4 regions of the Streptomyces sp. CA-250714 genome follow, and region 2 is predicted to be linked to each of the others. Evidence: riboswitches for the same ligand, from Rfam matches in the RefSeq annotation. Region 2 holds a riboswitch; each other region holds the start of a gene.
What was found. A riboswitch is a leader RNA that binds a small molecule or an ion and turns the genes downstream of it on or off. The one in region 2 is predicted to bind cobalamin.
Positions count from the first base shown of each region.

Region 1: it holds a riboswitch for cobalamin, as region 2 does, so the genes downstream of both, ACQEU8_RS25685 (cobalamin biosynthesis protein) here and ACQEU8_RS12230 (ribonucleoside-diphosphate reductase subunit alpha) in region 2, are expected to answer to the same signal.
Region 3: it holds a riboswitch for cobalamin, as region 2 does, so the genes downstream of both, ACQEU8_RS28060 (ABC transporter substrate-binding protein) here and ACQEU8_RS12230 (ribonucleoside-diphosphate reductase subunit alpha) in region 2, are expected to answer to the same signal.
Region 4: it holds a riboswitch for cobalamin, as region 2 does, so the genes downstream of both, metE (5-methyltetrahydropteroyltriglutamate--homocysteine S-methyltransferase) here and ACQEU8_RS12230 (ribonucleoside-diphosphate reductase subunit alpha) in region 2, are expected to answer to the same signal.

Region 1 covers NZ_JBNJMI010000002.1:1,508,868-1,515,879, forward strand. Annotated here, with positions in the region: gene ACQEU8_RS25670 (alpha/beta hydrolase family protein) at 1-936, opposite strand, end outside; gene ACQEU8_RS25675 (anion permease) at 1,272-2,600, shown strand; gene ACQEU8_RS25680 (hypothetical protein) at 2,619-2,831, shown strand; cobalamin riboswitch at 2,970-3,154, shown strand; partial or broken gene ACQEU8_RS25685 (cobalamin biosynthesis protein) at 3,247-4,238, shown strand; gene ACQEU8_RS25690 (cobyric acid synthase) at 4,235-5,812, shown strand; gene ACQEU8_RS25695 (putative cobaltochelatase) at 5,871-7,012, shown strand, end outside.
Region 2 covers NZ_JBNJMI010000001.1:2,773,043-2,780,054, reverse strand. Annotated here, with positions in the region: gene ACQEU8_RS12230 (ribonucleoside-diphosphate reductase subunit alpha) at 1-2,163, opposite strand, end outside; cobalamin riboswitch at 2,284-2,415, opposite strand; gene ACQEU8_RS12225 (GNAT family N-acetyltransferase) at 2,481-2,978, opposite strand; gene ACQEU8_RS12220 (YbdD/YjiX family protein) at 3,019-3,237, opposite strand; gene ACQEU8_RS12215 (carbon starvation CstA family protein) at 3,234-5,432, opposite strand; gene ACQEU8_RS12210 (GntR family transcriptional regulator) at 5,803-6,597, opposite strand; gene ACQEU8_RS12205 (extracellular solute-binding protein) at 6,925-7,012, shown strand, end outside.
Region 3 covers NZ_JBNJMI010000002.1:2,041,145-2,048,156, forward strand. Annotated here, with positions in the region: gene ACQEU8_RS28050 (terpene synthase family protein) at 1-553, opposite strand, end outside; gene ACQEU8_RS28055 (hypothetical protein) at 714-1,445, shown strand; cobalamin riboswitch at 1,892-2,073, shown strand; gene ACQEU8_RS28060 (ABC transporter substrate-binding protein) at 2,142-3,182, shown strand; gene ACQEU8_RS28065 (FecCD family ABC transporter permease) at 3,251-4,417, shown strand; partial or broken gene ACQEU8_RS28070 (ABC transporter ATP-binding protein) at 4,414-5,172, shown strand; gene ACQEU8_RS28075 (ABC transporter substrate-binding protein) at 5,361-6,374, shown strand; gene ACQEU8_RS28080 (FecCD family ABC transporter permease) at 6,379-7,012, shown strand, end outside.
Region 4 covers NZ_JBNJMI010000001.1:1,357,203-1,364,214, forward strand. Annotated here, with positions in the region: gene ACQEU8_RS06110 (tyrosine-protein phosphatase) at 189-998, shown strand; cobalamin riboswitch at 1,259-1,478, shown strand; gene metE (5-methyltetrahydropteroyltriglutamate--homocysteine S-methyltransferase) at 1,635-3,980, shown strand; gene ACQEU8_RS06120 (aspartate aminotransferase family protein) at 4,022-5,404, opposite strand; gene dxs (1-deoxy-D-xylulose-5-phosphate synthase) at 5,401-7,012, opposite strand, start outside.

The DNA.
Region 1 (7,012 bases), on a different contig from region 2:
GTCGCGCCCCTCGGGGAGTCCGGCCCGGCCCTGGACGGCGCGGACGACCAGCGGCAGCAGCGCGCGGGGGGTGCCTCGGGAAAGCGCCAGGGCACGCACGGTGCGCGGCCAGTCGAGTACGGGCGAGTCCAGTACGAGGCCGGCCACCCGGTCCCGCAGCGGGGAGTTGGCGGCGGCGTGCAGGGCCATGGTGGCGCCGCTGGACCAGCCGTGCAGGATCACCCGCTGGGCGCCGTGCTGGACCGCGTAGCGGATGGCGGCGTCCAGGTCCCGCCATTCGGAGTTGCCCAGGTGGCCGATGCCGTCGAGGGGCGGGGGCGCACCGGCGTCGCCCCGGTAGGCGATGTCGAGCACCGGGACGCTGTACCTCCGGTAGAACGGGAGCAGCGTCAGTGGGTGCTCGCGGGTGGCGCCGAGGCCGTGCACGGTGATGACCCAGGCGTTGCGGTCGCCGGGCATGAACCAGGCGGGCAGCGGGCCGAGTTCACCGGGGATCTCGACGTCGGCGTACTCGGCGCCGAGGGCTTCACCGGGGGTGCCTACGTACACCTGCGGGGTGAGCCGTACGGTGGCACCGGCGCTGAGCCGGCCGCGGTCGATGCGGCGCAGTTCCCGTACGACGGCGTGCGGGCGGGGTTCGGCGGCCGTCTCGTCCTCCAGCACCGGCCCGACGACGGCGTGGATACCGCGTCCGGTCAGTCCGTAGACACCGGGCAGCCGGGCCGCCAGGGAGCGGGTGACGGAGATCCGGCTCTCGTCGTGGGAGTGCACGGTCAGCCGGGTGCCCTCGAAGCCCGCGGTGGGCCTGCTGCCGCCGTCGCTCCGGGGGCGCGGCGGGCGCAGCGCGGCGTCGGCGGCGTACCGTCCGGCCGCCAGGGTGGCCGCGCCGGTACCGAGCACGGAGGTGGCGGCCAGTGCCGCGGTTCGCAGACGCATCCTTGTCAGTGTTGACGCGATCGGGCGTGCGAAACCAGCGGGGCGGGCCGGGAGGGTGACGCCCGGCCGGGGGAATCGGGGCCGGTTCGCCGGGGGAATCGGGGCCGGGTCGGCACGCGGCGACGGGGCGTCAACCGGCGTGGCGCCATTGGAAATTGGGGGCACGGCATCACACCCTGTTGGCTTCGCGGAGCCTCCGCCCCTACGGTGTGATCTGGCCCACACAACAGGTGTCAGGGGGCGACACTTCGATGCCTGCCCCAGTTCACCTTCCGTTCACTCGCCGTCTTTACGTTCACGACGTCATTGCCCCTCGAACTGATTGTGCCTGGTGAATGGAACACATCACGCTTCTCATCGGGATCGTGATCGTCACGGCCTTGGTGTTCGACTTCACGAACGGCTTCCACGACACCGCCAACGCCATGGCGACGACCATCTCCACCGGGGCACTGGCTCCTCGGGCGGCGGTGGCCATGTCCGCGGTCCTCAACCTCCTCGGTGCCTTCCTGTCCATCGAGGTGGCCAAGACCATATCTTCGGGAATCATCGATGAAGGCTCCGGCATCCAGCCCGAAGTGATCTTCGCAGGGCTGGTCGGCGCCATCATCTGGAACCTGCTGACCTGGCTCGCCGGGCTGCCCTCCAGCTCCTCGCACGCACTGATGGGCGGACTGATCGGCGCGACGCTCGCCGCCGTCGGCACCGGCGCGGTCAACGGCGACGTCGTCGTCATGAAGGTCCTCATCCCGGCGCTCGCCGCGCCGCTGGTCGCGGGCATCGCCTCGGTCTGCGCCACCCGGCTGACCTACCGGGTCGCCCGGCACGCCGACGAGCAGCGGACCGCCAAGGGCTACCGCGCCGGCCAGATCACCTCGGCCGCGCTGGTCTCCCTCGCGCACGGCACCAACGACGCCCAGAAGACCATGGGCGTCATCACGCTGGCCCTGGTCACCGGCGGCGCCCTGGCGCCCGGCGCCGACCCGCCGGTATGGGTGATCGCCTCGGCCGGGTTCGCCATCGCGCTGGGCACCTACCTCGGCGGCTGGCGCATCATCCGCACCATGGGCAAGGGCATCACCGACATCCAGCCCCCGCAGGGCTTCGCGGCCCAGACCAGCGCGGCGGCCACCATCCTGGCCTCCTCGCACATCGGCTTCTCCCTCTCCACCACGCATGTGTGCTCCGGCGCCGTGATGGGTTCGGGGATCGGCCGCAAGGGCGGCGTCGTGCGGTGGGGAACGGCGGGCCGGATGTTCATCGGCTGGGGGCTCACCCTTCCCGCGGCCGGCGGGGTCGCGGCCGCTGCCGCGCTGCTGGCCGAGCAGGGCGACTGGGGCGTGACCACGGTGGCCGTGCTCACCGTCGTGCTCTGCGGCGCCATCTGGCTCCGCTCCCGGCGCGCGCCGGTGGACCACACGAACGTCAACGAGGTCGAGCCCGCCGTGGCCGCGCAGGCCGCGGAGATCCCGAGCCCGGCCGCCGAGCCGGAGCCGCAGCCCGAGTCCGAGCCCGCCGGGGTGGTCACCAACGCCATCCGGGCCGTCTCCCCGCCCCCGCCGCCGGCGGGAGTGAGCGCGGCCGGTGTTGCCGCGGAGGAGACGACGGCGGCCGAGCCCGCGCATTCGACCGGCCGCCCCGCGTCGGCGAGCAGCTTCAGGTAAGCAGAAGGGGATCACCGCATGAACATCGACTGGGCCTCGCTCGGCCAGGTCTTCGGCGTCAGCCTGGCGGCGACGGTGGGACTCGTCGGCGTCTTCACCCTCGGCATCGTCGCCGGCTCCCCCCGCACCGCGGGCTCCGCACCTTCGGTGCTCGCCCGTACTGGTGCGTATGCCTGCTATGCCGTGTGCCTGGCGGCGGTGGCGTACGGGATCTACCTGATCGCGGCGTAGCCGTAAGGGGGCCCGGGGGGCTACGCCCCCCCGGCCCCCTTTCTTTTTCCGCCGCAGCGGCGAGAAGCCACGACGGCGAGGGTCCGGCGGCATAAGGGGACGGCCGCAAGCACCACGTCCGGCTTGCCCGCCGCAGGTCAAACGTGGTGGACTGCCGGTGCCAAACGGCGGCATGGGGAGGAAGCCGGTGCGAATCCGGCGCGGTCCCGCCACTGTCACCGGGGAGCGCCGCGCTCAACGAAGCCACGGCCCATGCGGGCTGGAAGGCGAGGGCGGTGTGGATCCGGGAGCCAGGAGACTCCCGCCGCCGGTCGAGTCGAGCCAGGGCGCGGACCCTGAGTGAGGACACTGCCATGCGTGGCCCTGCCCCCATACCTGCTGCCGTTGTGGATGCGTGCGCCGGATCCGTCGGCTGATGCGGAGCCGTGACGTCCATGTGTGCGGCACGCTGCTGGGGTTCGCAGCCGACGCGCTGCTCGGTGATCCACGGCGCGGCCACCCTGTCGCCGTCTTCGGCCGGGCCGCCGCAGCACTGGAGCGCCGCATGTGGCGCGACCACCGGGGTGCGGGCGCGCTCTATGTCGCCCTCTGCGTGGGAGGCGCCGCCGCAGCGGCCCGCGGACTGACTACGGCGAGCGCCGGGCGCAACCCCGCGCGCGCCGTGGGGCGTTCACCGGTGCCGGGCATCGCGCTGACCGCCGTCGCCGCGTGGGCCGTGCTGGGGGGTACGTCGCTGACCCGCGAGGCCCGGGCCGTGGCCGCCGCGCTGGAGGCGGGGGACCTGGAGCTGGCGCGCGAGCGGCTGCCCGCGCTGTGCGGGCGCGACCCGCAGCAGCTGGACGCGCCGGCGGTGGCCCGCGCCGTGGTCGAGTCGGTCGCGGAGAACACCTCGGACGCCGTGGTGGGAGCGCTGGTGTGGGGAGCGCTGGCGGGCGTACCCGGGCTGGTGGGCTTCCGCGCGGTCAACACCCTGGACGCGATGGTCGGGCACACCTCCCCCGGCACCGCAGATTCGGCTGGGCCGCCGCGCGGCTGGACGACGTGGCGGGCTGGCCCGGGGCGCGGCTGACCGCCGTACTGGCCGCGCTCGCCGGACCGGACCCGCGCGGTGCCGTCCGCGCCTGGCGCTGTGACGCGCACCGCCACCCCAGCCCCAACGCCGGGCCCGTGGAGGCGTCGTTCGCGGGCGCGCTCGGGGTGCGGCTGGGCGGGACGCTCTCGTACGGCGGGCGGGTGGAGCACCGGCCCGTTCTCAACGCGCCCGGCCGGGCCGTCCGCACGGCGGACATCGAGCGGGCTGTGCGGCTGTCGCGCCGGGTAGGACTGTTGGCGCTGGCCACGAGCTGTCTGGTGGGTACGGCAGTACGCCGCCGCGGGCGGGGCCGCGGTATGGGAGGGGTGCGGTGAGCGCGCGTACGGGAGGCGGGCTGCTGGTCGCCGGGACGACCTCGGACGCCGGCAAGAGCGTGGTGACGGCGGGCATCTGCCGCTGGCTGGCCCGCAAAGGCGTGCGGGTGGCGCCCTTCAAGGCGCAGAACATGTCGCTCAACTCGTACGTCACGCTCGACGGCGCGGAGATCGGCCGGGCGCAGGCCATGCAGGCGGCTGCCGCACGGGTCGAGCCGAGCGCGTTGATGAACCCGGTGCTGCTGAAGCCGGGCGGCGACCGCACCAGTCAGGTCGTACTGCTGGGCAAGGCCGTCGGCGAGATGTCGGCCCGGGGATACTTCGGCCGCCACACGGAGGGCAGCGGCGACGTACGGCACGGGGGGCGTGCGGAGCTGCTGGAGACCGTCGCGGGCTGTCTGGAGGAGCTGCGGAGCACCCATGACGCGGTCATCTGCGAGGGCGCGGGAAGCCCCGCCGAGATCAATCTGCGGCGCAGCGACATCGTCAACATGGGGCTGGCGCGCGCCTGTCGGCTGCCGGTGCTGGTGGTCGGCGACATCGATCGGGGCGGGGTGTTCGCCTCGCTCTTCGGTACCACGGCACTGCTGGCGCCGGAGGACCAGGCGCTGCTGGCGGGCTACATGGTCAACAAGTTCCGCGGCGACGTCTCACTGCTGGAACCCGGCCTGAAGATGCTGCACGGCCTGACCGGGCGGCCCACGCTCGGCGTACTGCCGTACCAGCACGGGCTGGGCATCGACGAGGAGGACGGGCTCCGGGTCTCGCTGCGCGGGACCGTACGGGAGTCCGCCGTCGCGCCCCCGCACGGTGCCGATGTGCTGCGGGTCGCTGTGCTGCCGGTGCCGCTGATGTCCAACTTCACCGATGTGGACGCGCTGGCTGCCGAACCCGGTGTGGTGGTGCGGTTCTGCGACCGCCCCGAGGAGCTGGCCGACGCCGACCTGGTGGTGGTGCCCGGCACCCGGGGCACGGTCAAGGCGCTGGAGTGGGTACGCGCGCGTGGGCTGGCCGCGGCGCTGGCGCGGCGTGCGGCCGAGGGGCGGCCCGTGCTGGGCATCTGCGGCGGCTACCAACTGCTGGGCGAGCGTATCGAGGACGAGGTCGAGTCGCGCGCGGGTGTGGTGGACGGACTCGGACTGCTGCCGGTGCGGGTGCGGTTCGCCAGGGACAAGACGCTGGCCCGCCCGCACGGGCTCGCGCTGGGTGAGCCGGTGGAGGGCTACGAGATCCACCACGGGGTGGCCGACGTGCACGGTGGTGAGCCGTTCCTGAGCGGCCCCGAGGGTGCTGCGCTGGACGGTTGCCGGGTCGGCACCGTGTGGGGCACCCACTGGCACGGCTCGCTGGAGTCGGACGGCTTCCGCCGCGCCTTTCTGCGCCGGGTCGCCGCCGACGCGGGCCGCGCCTTCGAGCCGGCGCCCGACACCCGGTTCGCCGCACTCCGCGAGGAACAGCTGGACCGGCTGGGCGACTTGGTCGAGGAGCACGCGGACACGGCGGCGCTGCTGCGGCTCATCGAGGACGGCGTGCCCGAGGGGCTGCCGTTCGTACCGCCGGGGGCGCCAGTGTGACCGGCCCGCACTCCGCCGCCCCTGATGCACCCAAGCCACTCGAAGGAGTGACCGTCGCGTGACGACCCCCTATCCCTTCACCGCCCTCGTCGGCCAGGCGGACCTCCAGCTCTCGCTGCTGCTCAACGCCGTCTCCCCCGCCATCGGCGGCGTGCTGGTGCGGGGTGAGAAAGGAACGGCCAAGAGCACGGCCGTCCGGGCGCTCACAGCGCTGCTGCCCGGCGTCGACGTCGTGCCCGGCTGCCGGTTCTCCTGCGACCCCTCCGCGCCCGACCCCGCCTGCCCGGACGGCCCCCACCAGGGCGCCGGCGCTGCCGAATCCCGCCCGGCCCGCATGGTGGAGCTGCCCGTCGGCGCCTCGGAGGACCGGCTGGTGGGCGCACTGGACATCGAACGGGCGCTGTCGGAGGGCGTGAAGGCGTTCGAGCCGGGTCTGCTGGCGGACGCGCACCGGGGCGTGCTGTACGTGGACGAGGTCAACCTCCTGCACGACCACCTGGTGGACCTGCTGCTGGACGCCGCCGCCATGGGCGCCTCCTATGTGGAGCGCGAAGGCGTCTCCGTACGGCACGCCTCCCGGTTCCTGCTGGTCGGCACGATGAACCCGGAAGAGGGCGAGCTGCGCCCGCAGTTGCTCGACCGGTTCGGGCTGACGGTCGAGGTGGCCGCCTCCCGCGAGACGGACGAGCGGGTGGAGGTCGTACGGCGGCGGCTCGCCTACGACGACGACCCGGAGGGCTTCGCGGCGCGCTGGGCGGACGACGAGCAGCAGCTGCGCGAGCGGATTGCCGCAGCCCGGGCACTGCTGCCCCAGGTGCGGCTCGGTGACGCGGCGCTCCGGCAGATCGCCGCCACCTGCGCGGCGTTCGAGGTGGACGGCATGCGGGCCGACCTCGTGATGGCCCGTACGGCGACGGCGATGGCGGCCTGGGCGGGGCGTACCGAGGTGGAGTCGGCGGATGTGCGGCAGGCGGCGCTGCTGGCACTCCCCCACCGGCGGAGGCGCAATCCGTTCGACGCGCCGGGCCTCGACGAGGACAAGTTGGACCAGACGCTGGAGGAGAACAGCGGCCAGGACGAGGGCGGCCCGGAGCCGGAAGGGCCGGACGACAACGGCCCCGACGACGGCGGGCCTGACGGCGGCCCGGACGGCGGCGGGCTGCCGCCGCAGGGCGCTCCGCAGGACGATGCCCCGCTCGA
Region 2 (7,012 bases):
GGCGGCCATGTCGATCAGGGCGCGCTGCGGGATCTCCCAGGCCGTGCGGTACAGCTCCCGGACGTGCGCGGGCACCCACTCCAGCTCCTGCACGGAGCCGTTGGCCTGGCGCAGCGCCTCCCGGGCGCGCGCGTCCCACAGCCCCAGCCGCTTCAATTCCGCGACCAGATAGGTGTTCACCTGAAGGAACTCGCCGCTCAGCGTCTCGCGCTTGAACAGGTTGGAGACCTGCGGCTCGATGCACTCGTAGACGCCCGCGATGGAGGCGATGGTCGCGGTCGGGGCGATGGCGAGCAGCAGGGAGTTGCGCATCCCCGTGCGCGCGATACGGGCGCGCAGCGCGTCCCAGCGGTCCGCCCAGTGCGGCTCGGCGTTCGGGTAGTGGTCCGGGTGCAGTACGCCGCGCGCCGTGCGGGTCGAGGACCAGGCCGGCAGGGGGCCGTGCCGGTCGGCCAGTTCGGCGGAGGTCTCGTACGCGGCGAGCATGATGCGCTCGGCGATCCGGGTGGACAGCACGCGGGCCTCGTCCGAGTCGAACGGCAGCCCGAGCCGGAAGAAGACGTCCTGGAGGCCCATCACCCCCAGACCCACCGGCCGCCAGCGGGAGTTGGAGGCTGCCGCCTGACCGGTCGGGTAGTAGTTGATGTCCACCACGCGGTCCAGGAACGTCACGGCGGTACGGACGGTGGCGTCCAGCCGCTCCCAGTCCATCGCGCCGTCCTCGCCGAGATGGGCGGCGAGGTTGACCGAGCCCAGGTTGCAGACCGCCGTCTCACCGTCGTCGGTGACCTCCAGGATCTCGGTGCACAGGTTGGAGGAGTGCACCGTGTGGCCCGGCTCGGCGGTCTGGTTGGCGGTGCGGTTGGAGGTGTCCTTGAACGTCATCCAGCCGTTGCCGGTCTGCGCCAGGGTGCGCATCATCGCGCCGTACAACTGCCGTGCGGGCAACTGCTTGACGGCACGGCCCTCGGCCTCGGCGCGGCGGTACGCGGTGTCGAACTCCTCGCCCCACAGGTCGACCAGCTCCGGCACTTCGGACGGGGAGAAGAGCGACCACTGGCCGTCCGCCTCGACGCGGCGCATGAACTCGTCCGGCACCCAGTGCGCCAGATTGAGGTTGTGCGTACGGCGCGCGTCCTCGCCCGTGTTGTCGCGCAGTTCCAGGAACTCCTCGATGTCCGCGTGCCACGTCTCCAGATAGACGCAGGCGGCGCCCTTCCGCCGGCCCCCCTGGTTGACCGCGGCGACGGACGCGTCCAGCGTCCGCAGGAACGGGACGATGCCGTTCGAGTGGCCGTTCGTCCCCCGGATCAGCGCCCCGCGGGAGCGGATCCGGGAGTACGACAGACCGATGCCGCCCGCGTGCTTGGAGAGCCGCGCGACCTGCTGATAGCGCTCATAGATCGAGTCCAGCTCGTCGCTGGGCGAATCCAGCAGATAGCAGGACGACATCTGCGGATGGCGGGTGCCGGAGTTGAACAGGGTGGGGGAGGAGGGGAGATAGGCGAGGGAGCTGATGAGCCGGTAGAACGCGGCCACCTCTTCGAGCGCGTCGGCCGAGCCGTCAGCGGCCAGCCCGCAGGCGACGCGGAGCAGGAAGTGCTGCGGCGTCTCGACGGTGCGCCGGGTGGTCGGGTGCCGCAGCAGGTAACGGGAGTGGACGGTACGCAGCCCGAAGTACTCGAACCGGTCGTCGGCGCCGCCCTCGACGGCTTCCTCGACCAGGGTGTCCAACTGGCCGGCGTGCTCGCGTACGAACGCGTGGGTGCGGTCCGCGATCAGCCCTTGGGCGTGGCCGAGGGCCACCGATGCGGAGAACGAGGTGACGCCCTCGGCCGCCGCCTCGTCGCGGATCGCGCGGGTGAGCAGCCGCGCCGCCAGCCGCGAGTAGGACGGCTCCTCGCTGATGAGGCCCGCAGCCGACTCGATGGCCAGGGCCCGCAACTCGGCCTGGTCCGCGCCCGGTTGCCGACCGCGCAGTGCCGCCGCCAGCACCGGTGCCGGGTCCGCGTCCTGGAGATCCGCCGTGAGTGCGGCGAGGGTTTCGCGGAGCGCGGTCGCCTGTGGGTCCTCGCGGGTGGCGTTCCCTGGGGAAGCGGCGCCGGTGGGCGCTGCCCCGGTGGGGGCGCGTTCCGGAAGGGTGGGGGCGGTGGTGACGGTCACGCGATGCTCTCCCTCGCTGCTGACTGTCCGTGGGCAGCACGGAGGGAGGGAGCGCACGCCGCGCCCTCAGCAGGGCATGGCGCGCTCCGCCCGCCGGTCCAACCCACGAGACCCGGACGTTCGTCGATGCCGCCGCCGGCAGGTACTCGGACTTGCGGGCGCGCTTGCGTGGGCCCCCTCACCGTTGCGGGCCAGTTCCGGATTCGCACCGGATTCCCCTGCATCGGAGGCGACGGCGTGTGCGAGCATACATGTTGTGCCCCGCCGATCCAGAACCCCCACATGTTGTGCCGCCCCGCCCGGGAGGCCGGGCGGGGTCACAGGGAGAGGGCGTAGGTCCACAGGATGAAGCCCTCGAGGGGCGCCCAGTCACGCTCGGGGGTCCGGCGGAAGCCGATCCGCTCGTAGAGGCGGTGCGCCGCGTGCATGGTCGGCTGGGTGGACAGGACGAGCCCGCTCAGGCCGAGGGCGCGGCCCCGCGTCATACAGGCCCGGACGAGGGCCTCGCCCACCCCGCGGCCGCGGGCCGACTCCCTGACGCCGAGCATCCGGAACTCGCCCTCGCCCTCCCGCGCCAGGTCGGCGTAGGGGCCACCCCGGCCGACGAAGGTGACGGTGCCCAGCAGTGCGCCCTGGTGGTCCTCCGCGACGAGCAGCTCGGCCTGGGCGGCGCGGCCCGCCGCGTCGCGGAGGGTGTCCAGATATGGGTCGGCTTCGGCGAAGTCCAGCAGCCCGCCGTCGAGATAGGCGCGTGCCACCAGTTCCCCGGCCTCCGCGTACTCCTCAGGTCTGGCGGTTCTCACAGTGATGTCCATGGCGGCCATCATGCGGCACGCCACCGACAATCCGCGCTGCTCAGCAGCAGCGGAAGCCCTCCCGCGGATCGCCCTCCCGGGCGTCCGTGCGGCGGCGTTCGAACTCCTTACGGCTGGGGATCTCCGCGTCGGGGCCCTGGTGCTGCCGTACATGCGCGACGTACCGCTCGTAGGCGCTCTCGTCGGTGAACTCGCGCACGTACCAGCGCAGCCAGCGCCCGGCGCGCAGCACGGGGTTGGCCGACTTCGCCGCGTTCACCGCGAGCCGCCCCCCGACTCGCCGCTCTGCTGTCCGGCGGCGGCCAGTGCCGCCTCGTGCTCGGCCTGCTCCGCCTTCTCCTCCTTCGTGGCGATCAGCCCGGCGGGCTCCACCAACTTCGACTCCTGGTAGGGCGCCTCGTACATCCGGGTGCCCTCCGGGTTGCGTACGGCGCGCACGCAGGTGCGGGCCGCGTCCGCGAGAACGATGATGACGAGAACGGCGAAGAGTGCCGACAGGATGCCGTCCACCGTGGAGTTGGTGACGATGGTGTGCATGTCGTCCATGCTCTTGGCGGGGGCGATGACCTTGCCCTGCTCGATGGCGTCTTGGTAATTGGCGCGCTGCTGGAAGAAGCCGACCTTCGGGTCGGTGGAGAAGACCTTCTGCCAGCTGGCGGTCAGTGTGACGACCGCGTCCCACACCAGCGGTACGGCGGTCACCCAGGCCCACTTCAGCCGCCCGGACTTGACCAGCAGCGTCGTACAGACGGCCAGCGCGACGGCGGCCAGCAGCTGGTTGGCGATGCCGAAGAGCGGGAAGAGCTGGTTGATTCCGCCCAGCGGCTCGTGCACGCCGACCCACAGGAAGTAGCCCCACAGCGCGACGATGGCGGCGCTGGAGAACAGCAGCCCGGGCCACCAGCTGACCCGGCGGAAGGGCTTGTAGACGTTGCCGAGCATGTCCTGGAGCATGAAGCGGCCCACGCGGGTGCCCGCGTCGAGCGCCGTCAGGATGAACAGCGCCTCGAACATGATGGCGAAGTGGTACCAGAACGCCTTCATCCCGGCGCCGCCGATGACCTCCGAGAAGATGTTGGAGACACCGATGGCCAGCGTCGGCGCGCCGCCCGTACGGGAGAGCAGCGACTGCTCCTCGACGGCCTTGGCTGCTGCCGCGAGTTGGTCCGGGGTGATGGTGTAGCCGAAGTTCTTCACCGCCTCGGAGGCGGCCTGCACGTTGTCGCCGATGACGCCGGCGGGCGCGTTCATCGCGAAGTAGAGCCCCGGGTCGATGATGCTGGCCGCGACCATCGCCATGATGGCGACGAACGACTCCATCAGCATGGAGCCGTAGCCGATCATCCGGATCTGGGTCTCCTTCTGGATCATCTTCGGCGTGGTGCCCGAGGAGATCAGCGCGTGGAAGCCGGACAGGGCGCCGCAGGCGATGGTGATGAAGACGAACGGGAAGAGCGAGCCCGCGAAGACCGGCCCGTTGCCGACGCCCGCGAAGTCGGTGATGCCGTCCATCTTCATCGTCGGCAGCGTCACCACGACACCCACGGCCAGCAGCCCGATGGTGCCGATCTTCATGAACGTCGACAGGTAGTCACGCGGTGCCAGCAGCATCCACACCGGGAGGATGGAGGCGACGAAGCTGTAGACCAGGATCCAGATCACCAGCGTGCCGGGCTCCAGGGTGAAGGTGTCCGCCCAGGACGACTCGGCGACCCACCGCCCGGAGACCAGCGCGAGCAGCAGCAGCCCGATGCCGATCAGGGAGACCTCGGTGACCCGCCCGGGCCGCAGCACCCGCAGGTAGAAGCCCATGAACAGGGCGATCGGGATGGTCATGCCGATCGAGAACGTGCCCCAGGGCGATTCGGCCAGCGCGTTGACGACGACGAGGGCCAGCACCGCGAGCAGGATGATCATGATGGCGAGGACGGCGAGCAGCGCGGCGGCCCCGCCGATCGGGCCGATCTCCTCGCGCGCCATCTGCCCCAGCGATTTGCCGTCCCGGCGCATGGAGAAGAACAGCGTCACCATGTCCTGCACGGCGCCCGCGAAGATCACGCCGACGATGATCCAGATGGTGCCCGGCAGATACCCCATCTGGGCCGCCAGCACCGGGCCGACCAGCGGTCCGGCGCCCGCGATGGCGGCGAAGTGGTGGCCGAGCAGCACCCGCCGGTCGGTGGGGTGGAAGTCGATGCCGTTGTCGAGCCGCTCGGCCGGCGTGGCCCGCGTCTTGTCGACACGGAGCACGCGGGTGGCGATGAAGCGCGAGTAGAAGCGGTAGCCGATGGCGTACGAGCCGAGCGCGGCAGCCACCATCCAGGCGGCCGAGATCTCCTCGCCGCGGGCGAGCGCCAGCATGGCCCAGCCCGCGGCGCCGATCAGCGCGACTGCGGTCCAGACGGCTATGGACCGTGGACTGAGCTTGCTCGCTGGCTGTGCAGTGCTGCGCACGCGTTCCTCCTCGACCTCACCCACCGACCATTCGAGGTGGCGGGCAATACCACGACGGCAGGCCGACGGTAGAACAACCGCCTGATCAGCGCCATACCTCGGAACGGATGAACCACGATCCGAGACAGGGGCGTGATCTGCGGCTTCGCCCTCCGGAGACGGTCGAGCCGGGGCGGCGGGCGCGCTCGTGCGGCGGTGGGCGCCCTCGCACGGCGGCGGGCGCTCTCGTGCGGCGGCACGGGCGCTTCGTGCGGCGGGCGGGGACCCTCGTGCGGCGGCACCGGCGCCCTCGTTCGGCGGCGGGCGCCCTTCTGCGGCCGCGAGCGCCCTGGTGCGGCGGGCGGGCCCGCTCCCCGTGGCGCCGGAGCCGTCAGTCCGCAGGGCGCTTGAGGTTGGCGACGAACTTGTACCGGTCGCCGCGGTAGACCGAGCGCACCCACTCCACCGGCTCCCCTGCGGTGTCACGGGAGTGCCGGGAGAGCATCAGCATCGGCAGTCCGACGTCGGTGCCGAGCAGCCCGGCCTCGCGCGGGGTGGCCAGCGAGGTCTCGATCGTCTCCTCGGCCTCGGCGAGATGGATGTCGTACACCTCGGCGAGCGCGGTGTAGAGGGAGGCGTACTTGACCAGGCTGCGGCGGAGTGCGGGGAACCGTTTCTGGGACAGATGGGTGGTCTCGATCGCCATCGGCTCACCGCTGGCCAGCCGCAGCCGTTCGATCCGCAGTACGCGGCCGCCGGTGGGGATGTCCAGCAGCGTGGCGAGCCGGTCGTCGGCGGTGACGTAACCGATGTCCAGCAGCTGTGAGGTGGGTTCGAGGCCCTGCGCCCGCATGTCCTCCGTGTAGGAGGTCAGTTGCAGCGCCTGGGAGACCTTGGGCTTGGCGACGAAGGTGCCCTTGCCCTGGATGCGCTCCAGCCGCCCCTCGACGACGAGCTCCTGGAGGGCCTGCCGCACGGTGGTGCGCGAGGTGTCGAACTCGCTGGCCAGCGTGCGCTCGGGCGGTACGGGGGTGCCGGGCGGCAGCGTCTCGGTCATCTCCAGCAAGTGCCGCTTCAGCCGGTAGTACTTGGGCACGCGCGCGGTGCGGGCCGCCGATCCGTTGCCGCCTGCGGTCTCGGTGTCCGCCGCGGCCGGCGCGACCGCGCCGCCCCCGTCCGTGCCCATGGCCCGCCTTCCCAACCCATGTCGTGCTGCCGTCACCGGCTTCCTCCGTGTACGTAGCGGCTCACATCGTGGCACGGCCCCGGTGTGGGCGGGCGTCCCAGCTCAGATGTCGTTCCGATAACGGAACCGACAGCGAGCTTTATACACCGTTGACACCCCTAAAGGTCTAGGCCAAGCTGCGCATGGTTCTTATTGGTCTAAACCAAATCAGGGAACTCAGGGAATCCACTCCGGGTTTGCTGTCGCGGAGCGTTCCAGTGTGCAGGGGAGAATGCTGTGGTACGCAGAAAACATGGCCTCATGGCCGCGGCCGGTGTCGTGGCGTTGATGGTGAACGTCGCGGCCTGTGGGTCCGACGATGACAAGAAGAGCGGACCCGACAGCTTCAAGGGTCAGACCCTGACCCTCTGGGCGA
Region 3 (7,012 bases), on a different contig from region 2:
GCATCTCGATGTACTCGACCGGGTTCGGCACCCGCCCGATGTTGATGTTGGACAGCTCCCACAGCGACTCGTTGAGCAGGTTCTCGGTGCTGACGGCGAACCGCTTGCGCCAGTCCGCAGACATCGACGGCACCGTCCTGGCCCACAGATCGGCCAGCCCCGCCTCGACGGGGTTGGTGGGTTCGGGCACCGTGGCCGCGGGGTCGTCCTCAAGCGGCATGAACAGCGGCAGCCGGTCGAGATACGCCTTGCCGCCCGCCCGGTCCTGGGTGCGCTTGAACTCCTCCAGGAAGTGGTCGTCGAAGAAGAAGACCCACACATACCAGTCGGTGACCAGCGCCAGATCCTCCGCGCTCGCGTCGGGGTGGGTGTACGCGCACAGCAGCGCGTAGTCGTGCGCGTCCAGGTCGGCGGTGTCCCAGATCCCCGACCCCTCCAGCATCCCCATCTCCCGTGCCCACTCCCGCGAATGGGCCCGCGCCTCGGCCACGTGCGGGTTGAGCCGGGCCGGGTAGGGCACGTAGAAGTCGGGCAGTTCGAAGGGTTGCGACAACGTCACTGTCCCCCAGGTCGTCGGATCGGGTGCTGCCTTGGCCTACCCGGCGCGGGATGACGAGCATCCTTTTTCACTCGGACGTGGGACCCCGCTCTGTTACCAAGCCGTCGAACAAATGCCTGGAACGGCTGGCGATCGGGCTGCTAACTTCGCGTTCGTGGCGAAGCTGAATCAGATCATCGCAGTCGAGAAGGGCGTCAAGTCCAAGGTGCTCCAGGACCTGGCGCAGGCACAGCACGGGCTGGCGAAGCCCCAGATGCTGGCCGGTATCTCGCGTACGTACCAGCCCAAGGACGAAGAGGGCGAGCAGCTTCCGCCGGAGTCGACGCGGGTCCAGGTCAAGGCCGAGGATGTGCTGAAGGAAACGGCGAAGATCCTGACCCGGCTGTTCGATGTGACGGCGACGAAGGACTGGGCGAACCTCACGGCTCGTGCGGACGTCGTCGTCGACGGACGCACCGTCCTGTCCGAAGTACCCGTCTCCTACCTGCTGTTCCTGGAGAAGCAACTGGGCGAGCTCGGCTCCTTCCTGCGGAAGCTGCCGGTGCTGGACGGTGCGGAGGCGTGGGAGAAGGACCCGTCCACGGACTGGTGGAAGACCGAGCAGGTCCGTACGGTGCGCACCAAGAAGGTGCCGCGCAACCATGTGAAGGCGGAGGCCACGGAGAAGCACCCGGCCCAGGTCGAGGTGTACTACGAGGACATCCCCGTCGGCTACTGGACCACGGTCAAGTACTCCGGCGCCCTGCCCGCACGCCGGGTCAACGAACTGCTGGAGCGGCTGGACAAGCTGGCCGCCGCGGTGAAGTTCGCCCGCGAGGAGGCCAACGGCACCGAGGTCACCGACAAGCGCGTCGGGGACGCCGTCTTCGGCTACCTCTTCGCCTGACCGACTCGGGAGCAGCCCACGATCAAGACCGCACAGACTCCCCGGGCCAGGGGTTCGACGACCTCTCGGTCCGGGGTGCGCCAGGAGCGCAAAGCTGAAGCTGAAGCTGATGTGTGAACCCCCGGCGCCCTGTACGAACACAGGGGGCCGGTCAGTCTCAACCTCTCGCTCCAAGCTCAGCATCGCCGTTCATCGCCCGGCAACCGGGGCGGTGACGACCTCGAGACGCTGGTTCGAACCCAGCCGGCGCATCCACGCTGCGCCGTGGTGGAGTGGCTCCACGCGAGGACATCGCCGAACGATCCGCCCATGAACCGTCAGGGCGTGCGAACGAACGGCAACCAGGACCCCGGGGCCGGGTAAAGCCCCGGGGTCTCTTTCTTCCCCTTCTCCCTCTCCGCCGGTTTGCGCGGCTCTGCCGTGCTTGTTCCGGCTGTCTGCCCGCGTGGTACGTTGCAGCCGCCAGTCAAACCCTTGAACGGGTCAGGGAATCCGGTGCGAATCCGGAGCTGACGCGCAGCGGTGTGGGACTGGGGCATGCACGAGGCCACTGGGGACGTACGTCCCTGGGAAGGCGCACGCCCCCACAGTCCCGAGCCCGAAGACCTGCTGGCACCCGCGCTCGGACCACCCCGGGCGCGGTGGCACGCCGGGCCCCGCGACTTGGGCCTTACGACGGAGAAGGAACACCTGGCCATGCGCCGACCGCGCCGTATCCGCGCCCTCGTGCTGGGTCTCGCCCCGGCACTCGTCCTGAGCACAGCAGGCTGCGGCGAGGGCTCCACGACGGAGGCGTCCGGCAAGGGCACGGCCCCCGGATACCCCCGTACGCTGCACAACTGCGGGCAGGACGTCACCCTCCAGCGGCCCCCGCGGCGGGCCGTCTCCCTCGACCAGGGCTCGACCGAGATCCTGCTGGCGCTGGGCCTGGGCGACCGGATGGCGGGCACCGGCACCTGGACCGACCCCGTCATGAAGGGCCTCGGCAAACAGAACGCGAAGGTGCCGCGGCTGGCCGACGGTTACCCCGCGCTGGAGAAGGTGCTCGATACGGACCCGGACCTGGTGACCGCCTCCTTCTCCGCCACCCTCGACAAGGGCGGGGTCGCCCCGCGCGGCAAGTTCGCCGACCTCGGGGTGCCCACCTACCTCTCCCCCGCCGACTGCGCCAAGAAGTCCGGCTCCAACGGTGACGGAGCACGCGACAGCCGGCTGGAACTGAGCACCGTCTACGGCGAGATCCGCGATCTGGCCAAGGCGTTCGGCGTGCGGAAGCGCGGCGAGCGGCTGGTGGCCGACCTGAAGGCGCGGGTGGCGAAGGCCACCCGGGGCGTCGACGCACGTGGCACCTCCGTCATGTACTGGTTCGCCAACTCCGAGTCGCCGTATCTGGCGGGCTGCTGTGGAGCGCCCGGCATCATCACCCGCGCGGTGGGCGCCGAGAACGTCTTCGACGACACCCGTGACGAATGGCCGCAGATCGGCTGGGAGACGGTTGCCGACCGCGACCCCGATGTGATCGTCCTGGGCGATCTGACCCGCAAGAACCAGACCGCCGAGACGGCCAAGGCCAAGATCCGGAAACTGGAGTCGGACCCGGTCACCCGCCATATGACAGCAGTCCGCCACAAGCGCTACATCCTCCTCCCCGGCGCCGCGATGAATCCATCTATCCGCACGGTGGAGGGAGTGGAGAAGGTGGCGCGGGGGCTGCTCGAGTTCGGGCTGGCGAAGTGACAGACGAACGGAGCTCGGAAGCTGCTGCCGACCCGGCACCGGGGGCTGCGCTTGCCCACCCTGCGCCCCTGGCGCAGACTGCCCAAGCTTCGCAGGGGACACGCGCCCCGTCAGGAGCGCGGGGAACTGCGCGAGCAACCACAACGAAGCCGCAGCCCGCAAACTTCAGGAAGGGGCACCCCCTCAGCGGAGCCTTCCGTACCGCGCGAGGCGCAACCCTCCTGTGCGGGATCGGAGTCCTCGCCCTCGCGATATCGATCGCCGCAGCAATCACCGTCGGCCAAGCCGGGCTCGGCGTAACCGACGTATGGCGGGTCGTCATAGAACGACTGGGCGGCGCCGACGCGGGGGTCTCACCCCTGCGCGAGGGCATCATCGTGGAACTGCGCCTCCCTCGCGCGATGCTGGCCGCACTGTGCGGCGCCGGCCTCGGCCTGTGCGGCGCCGTCCTCCAGTCCCTGCTCCGCAACCCACTTGCCGACCCGTTCGTACTGGGCGTCTCCTCCGGCGCCTCCACAGGGGCGGTCGCCGTGGTGGTGCTCGGCGTGGGCGGCGGCGCCCTCTCATTGTCGGCGGGCGCTTTCGCGGGCGCCGCACTCTCATTCGCGCTGGTCCTGCTGCTTGCGCACACCTCGGGCGGCACCACGGACCGGGTGCTGCTGTCGGGCATCGCCGGTATGCAGCTGTTCTCGGCGCTGACCTCGCTGATCGTCTTCACCTCGGCGGACGCGGAGCAGACCCGCGGGGTGCTGTTCTGGCTGCTGGGTTCGCTGGGTTCGGCCGACTGGAACGAAGTGGCGCTGGGCGCGGCCGCGTTGGTGGTGGCGCTGGTGGTGTGCCTGGCGCGGGCCGACGCGCTGGACGCCTTCGCCTTCGGGTCGGAGGCCGCCGCCTCGCTGGGCGTACCGGTGCGGCGGGTACGGCTGACGCTGCTGCTGGTCACCGCGCTGCTCACGGCCGTACTCGTCAGCTCGGCCGGCGCGATCGGCTTCGTAGGGCTGGTGCTGCCGCACGCGGCCCGCGCGCTGACCGGGCCCGCGCACCGGCGGCTGCTGCCGGTAACAGCGCTGGTGGGCGCGGTCTTTCTGGTGTGGGTGGACACCGCGGCCCGCACCCTGCTGGCGCCGCGCGAGCTCCCGGTCGGGGTGGCGACCTCACTGCTGGGGGTGCCCGCCTTCGTGGTGATCCTGCACCGGGGGCGGCGCGCCCGTGCGGGCGGGGGTGCGGGGCTGTGAGCCTGAGCGCGGACGCGGTGTCCTGGACGGCGGGCGGACGGCTGATCGTCGACGGGGTGAGCCTGGAGCTGCGGCCCGGCCAGACGGTGGGGCTGCTGGGCCCCAACGGCTCGGGGAAGTCCACGCTGTTGCGGCTGCTGGCGGGTATCCGGCCGGCCTCCTCGGGTGTGGTCACGCTGGACGGCAGACCGCTGCGCGAGTTGGGCCGCCGTGCGGTGGCCCGGCGGGTGGCCGTGGTGGAGCAGCACGCGGAGACCGGCGTGGAGCTGACCGTCGGCGATGTCATACGGCTCGGCCGCATCCCGCATCGCGGCGTCTGGTCCGGGCCCCGGGCCGGGGACGAGTCGGCGGTGCGGGAGGCCGCCGTGCACACCGGGCTCGCCGACCGGCTCGACCAGCCCTGGCACAGCCTCTCGGGCGGGGAACGGCAGCGGGTGCAGATCGCGCGTGCGCTGGCGCAGCGGCCGAGCGAGCTGCTGCTGGACGAGCCCACCAATCACCTCGACATCCAGTATCAGCTGGAGCTGCTGGCGCTCGTCGTCCGTACACCGGTCACCAGCGTGATCGCCCTGCACGACCTCAACTTGGCGGCGATGTTCTGCGACCACCTGGTGGTGCTGCGGCAGGGCCGGTCGGTGGCGGCGGGCCCGCCGGGCGAGGTGCTGACGGAGCGGCTGGTGTCCGATGTCTACGGGGTGCGCTCGGTGGTGACACGGGACGGCACGGACGGCCGGCCCTCGGTCCGTTTCCTGCCCCCGGCCGAGCGCCCGGAGCCACCCGATCCCCCGGAACAACCGGAGCCCGCGGAGCAACCCGATCCCGCGGAGCAACCGGAGCCCTCAGAGCCCATGACCCCCGCGGAGCCCGCAGAGCCCGCAGAACCCCCGAAGCCACCGCCGCGCCGCGAGACCACCCACGCCAACACCTCGTCGAGGAGACGCTCATGAACCGGCCGGGACCGGCCGCACCGCGCGGTGCCAGGTGCGCGGTGCTCGTATCACTGCTGCTGATATCCCTCACCGCATGTGCGGGCTCCGGCGGGGGCGCGGCGAAGTCCGGCCGCTCCGCCGAGGGTTTCCCGTACACGGTCACCAACTGCGGGGTGAAGACGACCTTCACCGAGCCGCCCCGGCGCGCCGTGACCATGAACCAGCACGTCACCGAGATCATGCTGGCCCTCGGCCTCCAGGACCGGATGGCGGGTACCGCCTATCTCGACGACCGGATCCTGCCCCGCTACGCGAAGGCGTACCGCGGCATCAAGGTGCTGGCGAAGAAGTACCCGTCCAAGGAGGCGCTGCTGGCCGCCAACCCGGACTTCGTCTACGGCGGTTACGCCAGCGCCTTCGACAAGACGGAAGGCCGCGAGCGCGCGGCCCTCACCGGGAGCGGCGTCAAGACGCGGCTCAACGTGGAGAACTGCACCAAGGATGTCGGCGTCTCCACGCTGCACCGCGAGATCCGGGAGATCGGCCGTACCTTCGGCGTGCCCCGTCGTGCCGAGGCGCTGATCAGGAAGCAGGACCGGCAGCTGGCGGCCACCGCCCGGCGGCTGAAGGGGACGGAGCGCACCCCGGTGTTCGTCTACGACAGCGGCGACAGCTCCGCGTTCACGGCGGGCGGCAAGGGCATCGGCAACGAGATCCTGCACCGGGCCGGCGGCCGCAACGTCTTCGCGGATGTCGACAAGAACTTCGCCGATGTCTCCTGGGAGAAGGTCGTGCAGCGCAAGCCCGAGGTCGTGGTGATCTACGACTACGGCGGGACGACCGTCGCACAGAAGAAGAAGCGGCTGCTGGACGATCCGGCGCTGGCGGACGTACCCGCCGTCAAGCACCGGCGGTTCGCCGTGCTGCCGCTGTCCTCGGCGGTGCTGGGGCCGCGGGTGCCCGACGCGGTGGACGAGCTGGCCCGCCAACTGCATCCCGGACAGGGCTCGGACGACGGTGCCGAGTAGCGGTATGCGGGCCGGTTCCGGGTCGCGGTGCACGCTGGTGACCGTGGTGCTCGTCGCCGTACTGGTCGCCGGGGGCCTCGCCGGGCTGGCGCTGGGGTCGGCGCGGATCCCGCTCGGTGACGTGGTGGCCGCGCTGACCGGCCGCGCGCAGCCGGGGCCGTTCGCCACGATCGTGCTCGACGTACGGCTGCCGCGGGTGCTGCTGGCGGCCGTGGTGGGGGCCGGACTCGCCCTGGTGGGCGCGGTGCTGCAGGCGCTGGTGCGCAATCCGCTGGCCGACCCCTATCTGCTGGGCATCTCGTCCGGCGCTTCGACGGGTGCGGTGCTGGTCATCGTGCTGGGGATCGGTGCCGTCTCGATGCAGCTGGGCGCGTTCGCCGGGGCGCTGCTCGCGCTGGTCGTCGTCTACGCGATGGCGCGGCGCGGTGGAACGCTGACGTCGCTGCCGACGGGACGGCTGGTGCTGGCGGGAGTGGCGGTGCAGTACGTGCTCTCGGCGCTGACGAGTCTGGTCCTGGTGACCTCCTCGGAGAACGAGCATCTGCGGGCCATCCTCTTCTGGACGCTGGGCGGGCTCGGCCAGGCCCGCTGGGGCACGCTGCTGCTGCCGGCTGTGGTGCTGGGCGCCGGGCTGGTGC
Region 4 (7,012 bases), 1.4 Mb from region 2:
TCCGAACCACTGCGCCTTGGGGCTCGCGAGGGTGGCTGTACGGCTACCGCTCGGCGCGACGTACGGACGGATCACACCCAGCACCGTCGTCACCCTGAGCCACCGGAAGGCTACGATCCGGTGCACGCATCCAAGGGCTGATCGCCTCAGGCATCCATGCCTTATGGTCGGACGGACGGTCGTCGCAGATGCTAGGAGCGCGCGTGAGTGTGGAGTCCGCCGATACGGTGCTGACCGGGGTACGGAATTTCCGGGACGTCGGGGGCCTGCCGACGGTGGACGGGCGCCGGGTGCGGCGCGGGGTGCTCTTCCGCAGCGGACACCTGGCACACGCCACACCTGAGGACGCCGCCTTCCTCGGCGAGCTCGGGCTGCACACGGTCTTCGACTTCCGCAACTCCGCGGATCAGGCCCTCGACGGCCCCGACATCGAGCTGCCGGGCGTCCGCAACGTCAACCTTCCGCTGTCCGACCCGGCCGACGGCGCCGAGTTCTGGCGGCTGGTGCGGGACGGCGAGCTGGACCAGCTGCGGGCGATCCTCGGCGACGGCCTCGCCGCCCAGCGGATGACCGACTCCTACCGCACCATGATCCGCGAGCGTACGGCCGAGCACAGCCGCATCCTGCACGCGCTCGCCGAGGACAGCGTACCCGCGCTGATGCACTGCGCGGCGGGCAAGGACCGGGCGGGCCTGTCGATCGCCGTCACGCTGCTGGCGCTCGGCGTCGAGCGGGCCGCCATCGAGGAGGACTACCTCCAGTCCAACCAGCCGCACCGGCGCTACAAGATCTACCGCAGCAGCAAGTCCAGGGCCGGAATGTCCCCGGAAGTCCTGGAACTGCTCGCCCCCCTCTTCGACGCCCGCGCCGCCTACCTCGACGCGGCCTTCGCCACCATCGACGAAACCTGGGGCGACACGGACACCTACTTGACGGAGGCCCTAAAACTCTCCCCGGCCACCCGCACCCGGTTGCAGTCCCGCCTGCTGGAACCCTGAGCCCTCCGCTTGTGGGCATCTGTCCCTCCCCCAGCCTCCGGCCGGGGGTACCCCCAGGGCGGGACGGGTGGGCACAAGCGGGCCGCACCCGCGCGACGGCCGCACCCCGCACCCCGCAGTGGGCGCCCCTCAGGTGCGGCCCGGTGGCCGGTGGCTGCGCTTGCCCACCCTGCGCCCCTGGCGCAGACTGCCCAAGCACAGCGGGGGGCGCCCTCGCAAACAGGCAACGCGGGCCAGCCCTCCCGCGACGGCCTCCCAGCTATGCTGGGCCCGCAGCTGGTTCGCCCCGCCGGCCAGGCGGGAGGCGTCGTAAGAGGGAACCCGGTGTGAATCCGGGACTGCCCCGCAGCGGTGAGCGGGAACGACCGCCGTCACACGCACTGGACCCACGGTCCGGGAAGCGACGGCCAGTAGGTGCCCGCCGGGAGACCGGCAGGCGCGCCCGCGAGTCCGAAGACCTGCCCGCTGCCCGTACGCGTCCACACGCGTACGGTCCTCCCGGAGACCTCGAGGGCGGGTCGGAGAACACAGCGCACAGCGGCGGCGCCGGCCACGCGTCCGCCCGTGCAGCCACCCCTTCGCGTCCTCGTCCCGTGCTTCCGGGAGCGCTGGAGACATCTCGCGAAGGAGAGTTGCGTGACAGCGACAGCAGCGAACCCGGCCACCACTCCCCCACCCGCGCCGGTACGCGCCACGGTGCACGGCTATCCCCGCCAGGGGCCGAACCGTGAGCTGAAGAAGGCCGTCGAGGGCTACTGGAAGGGCCGCGTCACCGCCGACGCCCTCCGTGCGACGGCCGCCGAGTTGCGCCGCGCCAACTGGCAGCAGCTGGCGGAGGCGGGCATCCACGAGGTGCCCACCGGGGACTTCTCGTACTACGACCACGTCCTGGACACCACCGTCATGGTCGGCGCCGTCCCCGAGCGGCACCGGGCAGCGGTCGCGGCGGACCCGCTGGACGGGTACTTCGCCATGGCCCGCGGCACCCAGGAGGCCGCGCCGCTGGAGATGACCAAGTGGTTCGACACCAACTACCACTACCTGGTGCCCGAGCTCGGACCTGACACCGTCTTCCGGGCGGACGCGAGCAAGCAGACGGCCGAGCTGAAGGAAGCCCTCGCACTGGGCCTGAAGGGCGCCAGGCCGGTGCTCGTCGGACCCGTGACCTACCTCCTGCTGGCCAAGCCGGCGCCGGGCGTCGCCCCCGATTTCGAGCCGCTGACGCTGCTGGAGCGGCTGCTGCCCGTCTACGCGGAGGTGCTCGCGGACCTGCGCGCGGCGGGCGCCCAGTGGGTGCAGCTGGACGAGCCCGCGCTGGTGCAGGACCGTACGCCTGCCGAGCTGGAGGCGGCGGCACAGGCGTACCGTGCGCTGGGCACCCTCCCCGACCGGCCCCGGCTGCTGGTCGCCTCCTACTTCGACCGGCTCGGCGAGGCACTGCCCGTGCTGGCGAAGGCTCCCGTGGAGGGCCTCGCCCTCGACTTCACGGGACGGGCCGCTGGCAATCTGGACGCGCTCGCCGCCGTCGGCGGGCTGACCGGAAAGCGGCTGGTCGCGGGCGTGGTCGACGGCCGTAACGTGTGGATCAACGACTACGAGCGGTCCATCGCCACCCTCGCCACCCTGCTGGGCCTCGCGGCGCGGGTGGATGTGGCGACGTCCTGCTCGCTGCTGCATGTGCCGCTGGACGCCCGTGCCGAGCGCCATATCGACCCGCAGGTCGCCCGCTGGCTGGCGTTCGCGCGGCAGAAGGCAGCGGAGACCGTCACTCTGGCGCGCGGTCTGTCCGAGGGGACCGGCGCCATCAGTGCCGAGCTGGCCGCCAACCGTGCCGATCTGACCTCCCGCACGGCCTCGCCGCTCACCCACGACAAGGCGGTACGGGCCCGCTCCGCCGCCGTCACCGACGCGGACACCCGCCGTCCGCTGCCGTACGGGCAGCGCACCGCGGCGCAGCGCACACGGCTGGGTCTGCCGCCGCTGCCGACCACCACCATCGGTTCGTTCCCGCAGACGACCGAGCTGCGTACCGCCCGGGCCGACCTACGGGCCGGCCGGATCGACGAGGCGGGGTACGAGGAGCGGATCGCGGCCGAGATCCGCGAGGTGATCGGCTTCCAGGAGCGCGCCGGACTCGACGTACTGGTGCACGGTGAGCCCGAACGCAACGACATGGTGCAGTACTTCGCCGAACAGCTCACCGGCTACCTCGCCACCCGGCACGGCTGGGTGCAGTCGTACGGCACCCGCTATGTGCGCCCGCCGATCCTCGCGGGCGATGTCGCACGCCCGCGCCCGATGTCGGTCCGCTGGACGCGGTACGCCCAGTCGCTGACCTCCCGCCCGGTCAAGGGCATGCTCACCGGTCCGGTGACCATGCTCGCCTGGTCGTTCGTACGGGACGACCAGCCGGTGTCCGAGACGGCACGCCAGGTGGCCCTCGCGCTGCGGGACGAGGTGTGCGAGCTGGAGGCCGCGGGCACCGCCGTCATCCAGGTCGACGAGCCGGCGCTGCGCGAGACGCTGCCGCTGCGCGCCGCCGACCGGCCCGAATATCTGGCATGGGCGACCGCCGCGTTCCGGCTCACCACCAGCGGGGTACGCCCGGACACCCAGATCCACACCCATATGTGCTACGCGGAGTTCGGCGACATCATCGGCGCGATAGACGAGCTGGACGCCGATGTCATCAGCCTGGAGGCGGCCCGCTCCCATATGCAGGTCGCGGACGAACTGGCCGGCCACGGCTACCCCCGTGAGGCGGGTCCCGGCGTGTACGACATCCACTCACCGCGGGTCCCGGGAGCCGATGAAATGGCGGCACTCCTCCGCAAGGGCCTGGAGGCCATCCCAGCCGAACGGCTCTGGGTCAACCCTGACTGCGGCCTGAAGACCCGCGGCTGGACCGAAACCAGGGCCTCACTGGAAAACCTGGTGGCCGCGGCCCGCACGGTACGGAGGGAACTGCTCCGCCAGAGCTGATCGTTGAACGGGGCTGCCCTGCGCAGACAGGGCAGCCCCCCTCAGCGATGGGCCACCGCCTGTCGGACCAACGTGCGCCCGAAGTCCCACATGAGCCCGCCTCCACTGTGCGCATCGTCCATGACCTGGGTGAACGCGTCGACGAAGCGCTCCACTTCCTCCTCGCCGATCACCAGCGGGGGGATCAGCTTGATGACCTCCAGATGGTCCCCGGAGACCTGGGTGAGGATGCGGTGCTTCTGCAAGAGAGGGACCACCACCATCTGCGCGAACAACCCCTTGCGCGCTGCCTGGAGCATCGTCCAGCGGCTGCGCAGCTTCAGCGACCGGGGCTTGCCGAACTCGATGCCGATCATCAGCCCCCGGCCACGCACCTCGTGCAGCAGCTCGTACTTGTCCACCAGCGCCTCCAGCCGGCTGCGCAGCAGATCGCCGGTGCGGCGGGCGTTCTCGGTGAGGCGTTCGTCGTCCATGACGGCGAGGGTGGCCAGTCCCGCCGCCATGGCCTGCGCGTTGGAGCCGAAGCTGGCGGAGTGGACCAGCACCCGGTCCATCGAGGAGTAGACCTTCTTGAAGATCCACTCCTTGCCGAGCGTCGCACCGACCGGGACGTAGCCGCCGGAGAGAGACTTGGCCACACACACCAGGTCGGGATCCACGTCCTTCTCGTGCTGGTAGGCGAAGAAGTCGCCGGTGCGGCCCAGCCCCGTCTGCACCTCGTCGGCGATCAGCAGCGCCCCGTACCGGTGCAACAGCTCCCGCGCCGCGCGCAGATAGCCGGGCGGAGCCGCGTGCACGCCCTTGCCCTGGACGGGCTCGACGACCAGCGCGGCCACGTCCTTCGTGCGCAACTCCCGCTCCAGCGCGGCCAGATCGCCAAGCGGGACGGGAGTATCGGGCAGCAAGGGCGCGAAGCCGTCACGGAATCCGTCCTCGCCGTTGACGGAGAGCGAGCCGGTGGTCAGCCCGTGGAAGGCGTGTGCGCAGTACAGCACCCTGGGCCTGCCGGTGGCACAGCGGGCGAACTTCAGCGCGGTCTCCACGGCCTCCGTTCCGCTGTTGCCGAAGAAGACCCGGTCGAGCCCGGGCGCGTACGAAAGCAGCTTCTCGGCCAGCAGCCCGGGCAGCGGCTGGCAGTCGAAGCGGGTGAGGTCGGCCAGCTGCGCGTCGAGCACATCGTGCAGCGCCTGCCGTACGACCGGGTGGTGGCGGCCCACGCCCATGACGCCGAACCCGGCGAGCATGTCGAGGTATTCATTGCCCTCGGCGTCGTAGAAGTAGGCACCCTCGGCGCGCTCGTAGACCTTGTCGAAGCCGATGGTGTGCAGCATGCGCGGCAACTGGTGGTTGAGATGGCGCATATGCAGCTCGTAGCGCTCGCCGCTCCGCTCGGCCAGCAGCTTCGTCAGGTCGAAGCCGGTCACCTTATACTCCCCTCACCCGTGCGGGCCGCGCCCACGCGTGCGGCGCCCCGCCGGCCGCCCTCCCGTTCCCAGCGCTCGCGCCGGGACCGTTCGCGCTGTTCGGCCCGGGTCAGCTCCTGGCCCGTGCGGGCGGCGATCTCGACCGGCGACAGCCCCAGCTCGGCCAGGAGTTCGGCACGCTTGCCGTGCGGCAGGAAGCGCTGGGGCAGCCCGACGGAGCACAGCGGCACCTCGGCACCCGCGTCCCGCAGCGCCTCGGCGACCGCCGAACCCACACCGCCGGTACGCCCGTTGTCCTCCACGACGGTGACGGTACGGTACTGCTCGGCCAGCGGCACCAGCGCCGGGTCGACGGGTTTGACCCAGCGCGGGTCCACCACCGTGGCGCCGATGCCCCGCTCGGCCAGCAGCGCGGCCGCCTCCAGACAGACGGGCACCATGGCGCCGACGGCGACCAGCAGGGCGTCAGCGCGCTCGTCCTCGTACAGCACGTCCATGCCCCCGACCCGCCGCACCGCCTCGATGGGGTCGCCCACCTCGGCCTTGGGCAGCCGCAGCACGGTGGGCGCGTCGTCGACGTCGAGTGCCTCGCGCAGCTCGTCGCGCAGCCGCTCGGCGTCGCGGGGCGCGGCGATCCGCAGTCCGGGCACGCACTGGAGGACGGACAGGTCCCACATGCCGTGGTGCGAGGCGCCGTCGGGTCCGGTGATCCCGGCCCGGTCCAGCACGAAGGTGACGCCGCACCTGTGCAGCGCCACATCCATCAGCAGCTGGTCGAAGGCACGGCCGAGGAAGGTGGCGTAGACGGCGACGACCGGGTGCAGACCACCGGTCGCCATCCCGGCGGCGGAGACGGTGGCGTGCTGTTCCGCGATGCCCACGTCGAAGACCCGGTCCGGATAGGCCTCGGCGAAGCCGCCGAAGCCGACGGGGTGCAGCATGGCCGCCGTCACAGCGACCACATCGGGCCGCTCGGCTCCGACGCGGACCATCTCCTCCCCGAAGACGGAGGTCCAGGAGCGCCCGGTGGACGGCCCGACGGGTTCGCCGGTCACCGGGTCGATCTTGCCGACGGTGTGGAACTGGTCGGCCTCGTCCTGGCGGGCGGGCTGATAACCACGGCCCTTCTCCGTCAGACAGTGCACCAGCACCGGCCCACCGAACCGCTTCGCACGCTGCAACGCCGACTCCACCGCCGCAACATCATGCCCATCGATCGGACCGACATACTTCAGCCCCAGATCCTCGAACATCCCCTGCGGCGCGATGAAATCCTTCAACCCCTTCTTCGCACCGTGCAACGTCTCATACAACGGCTTGCCCACCACCGGAGTCCGGTTCAGCACATCCTTACCCCGGGCAAGAAAACGCTCGTAGCCGTCGGTGGTGCGCAGCGTGGCGAGGTGGTTGGCCAGACCGCCGATCGTCGGCGAGTACGACCGCTCGTTGTCGTTGACCACGATCACCAGCGGCCGGTCCTTGGCCGCCGCGATATTGTTCAGCGCCTCCCAGGCCATCCCACCCGTCAGCGCACCATCACCGATGACCGCCACCACATGGTCATCCCGCCCCCGCACCTCGTTCGCCTTCGCCAGACCATCCGCCCAG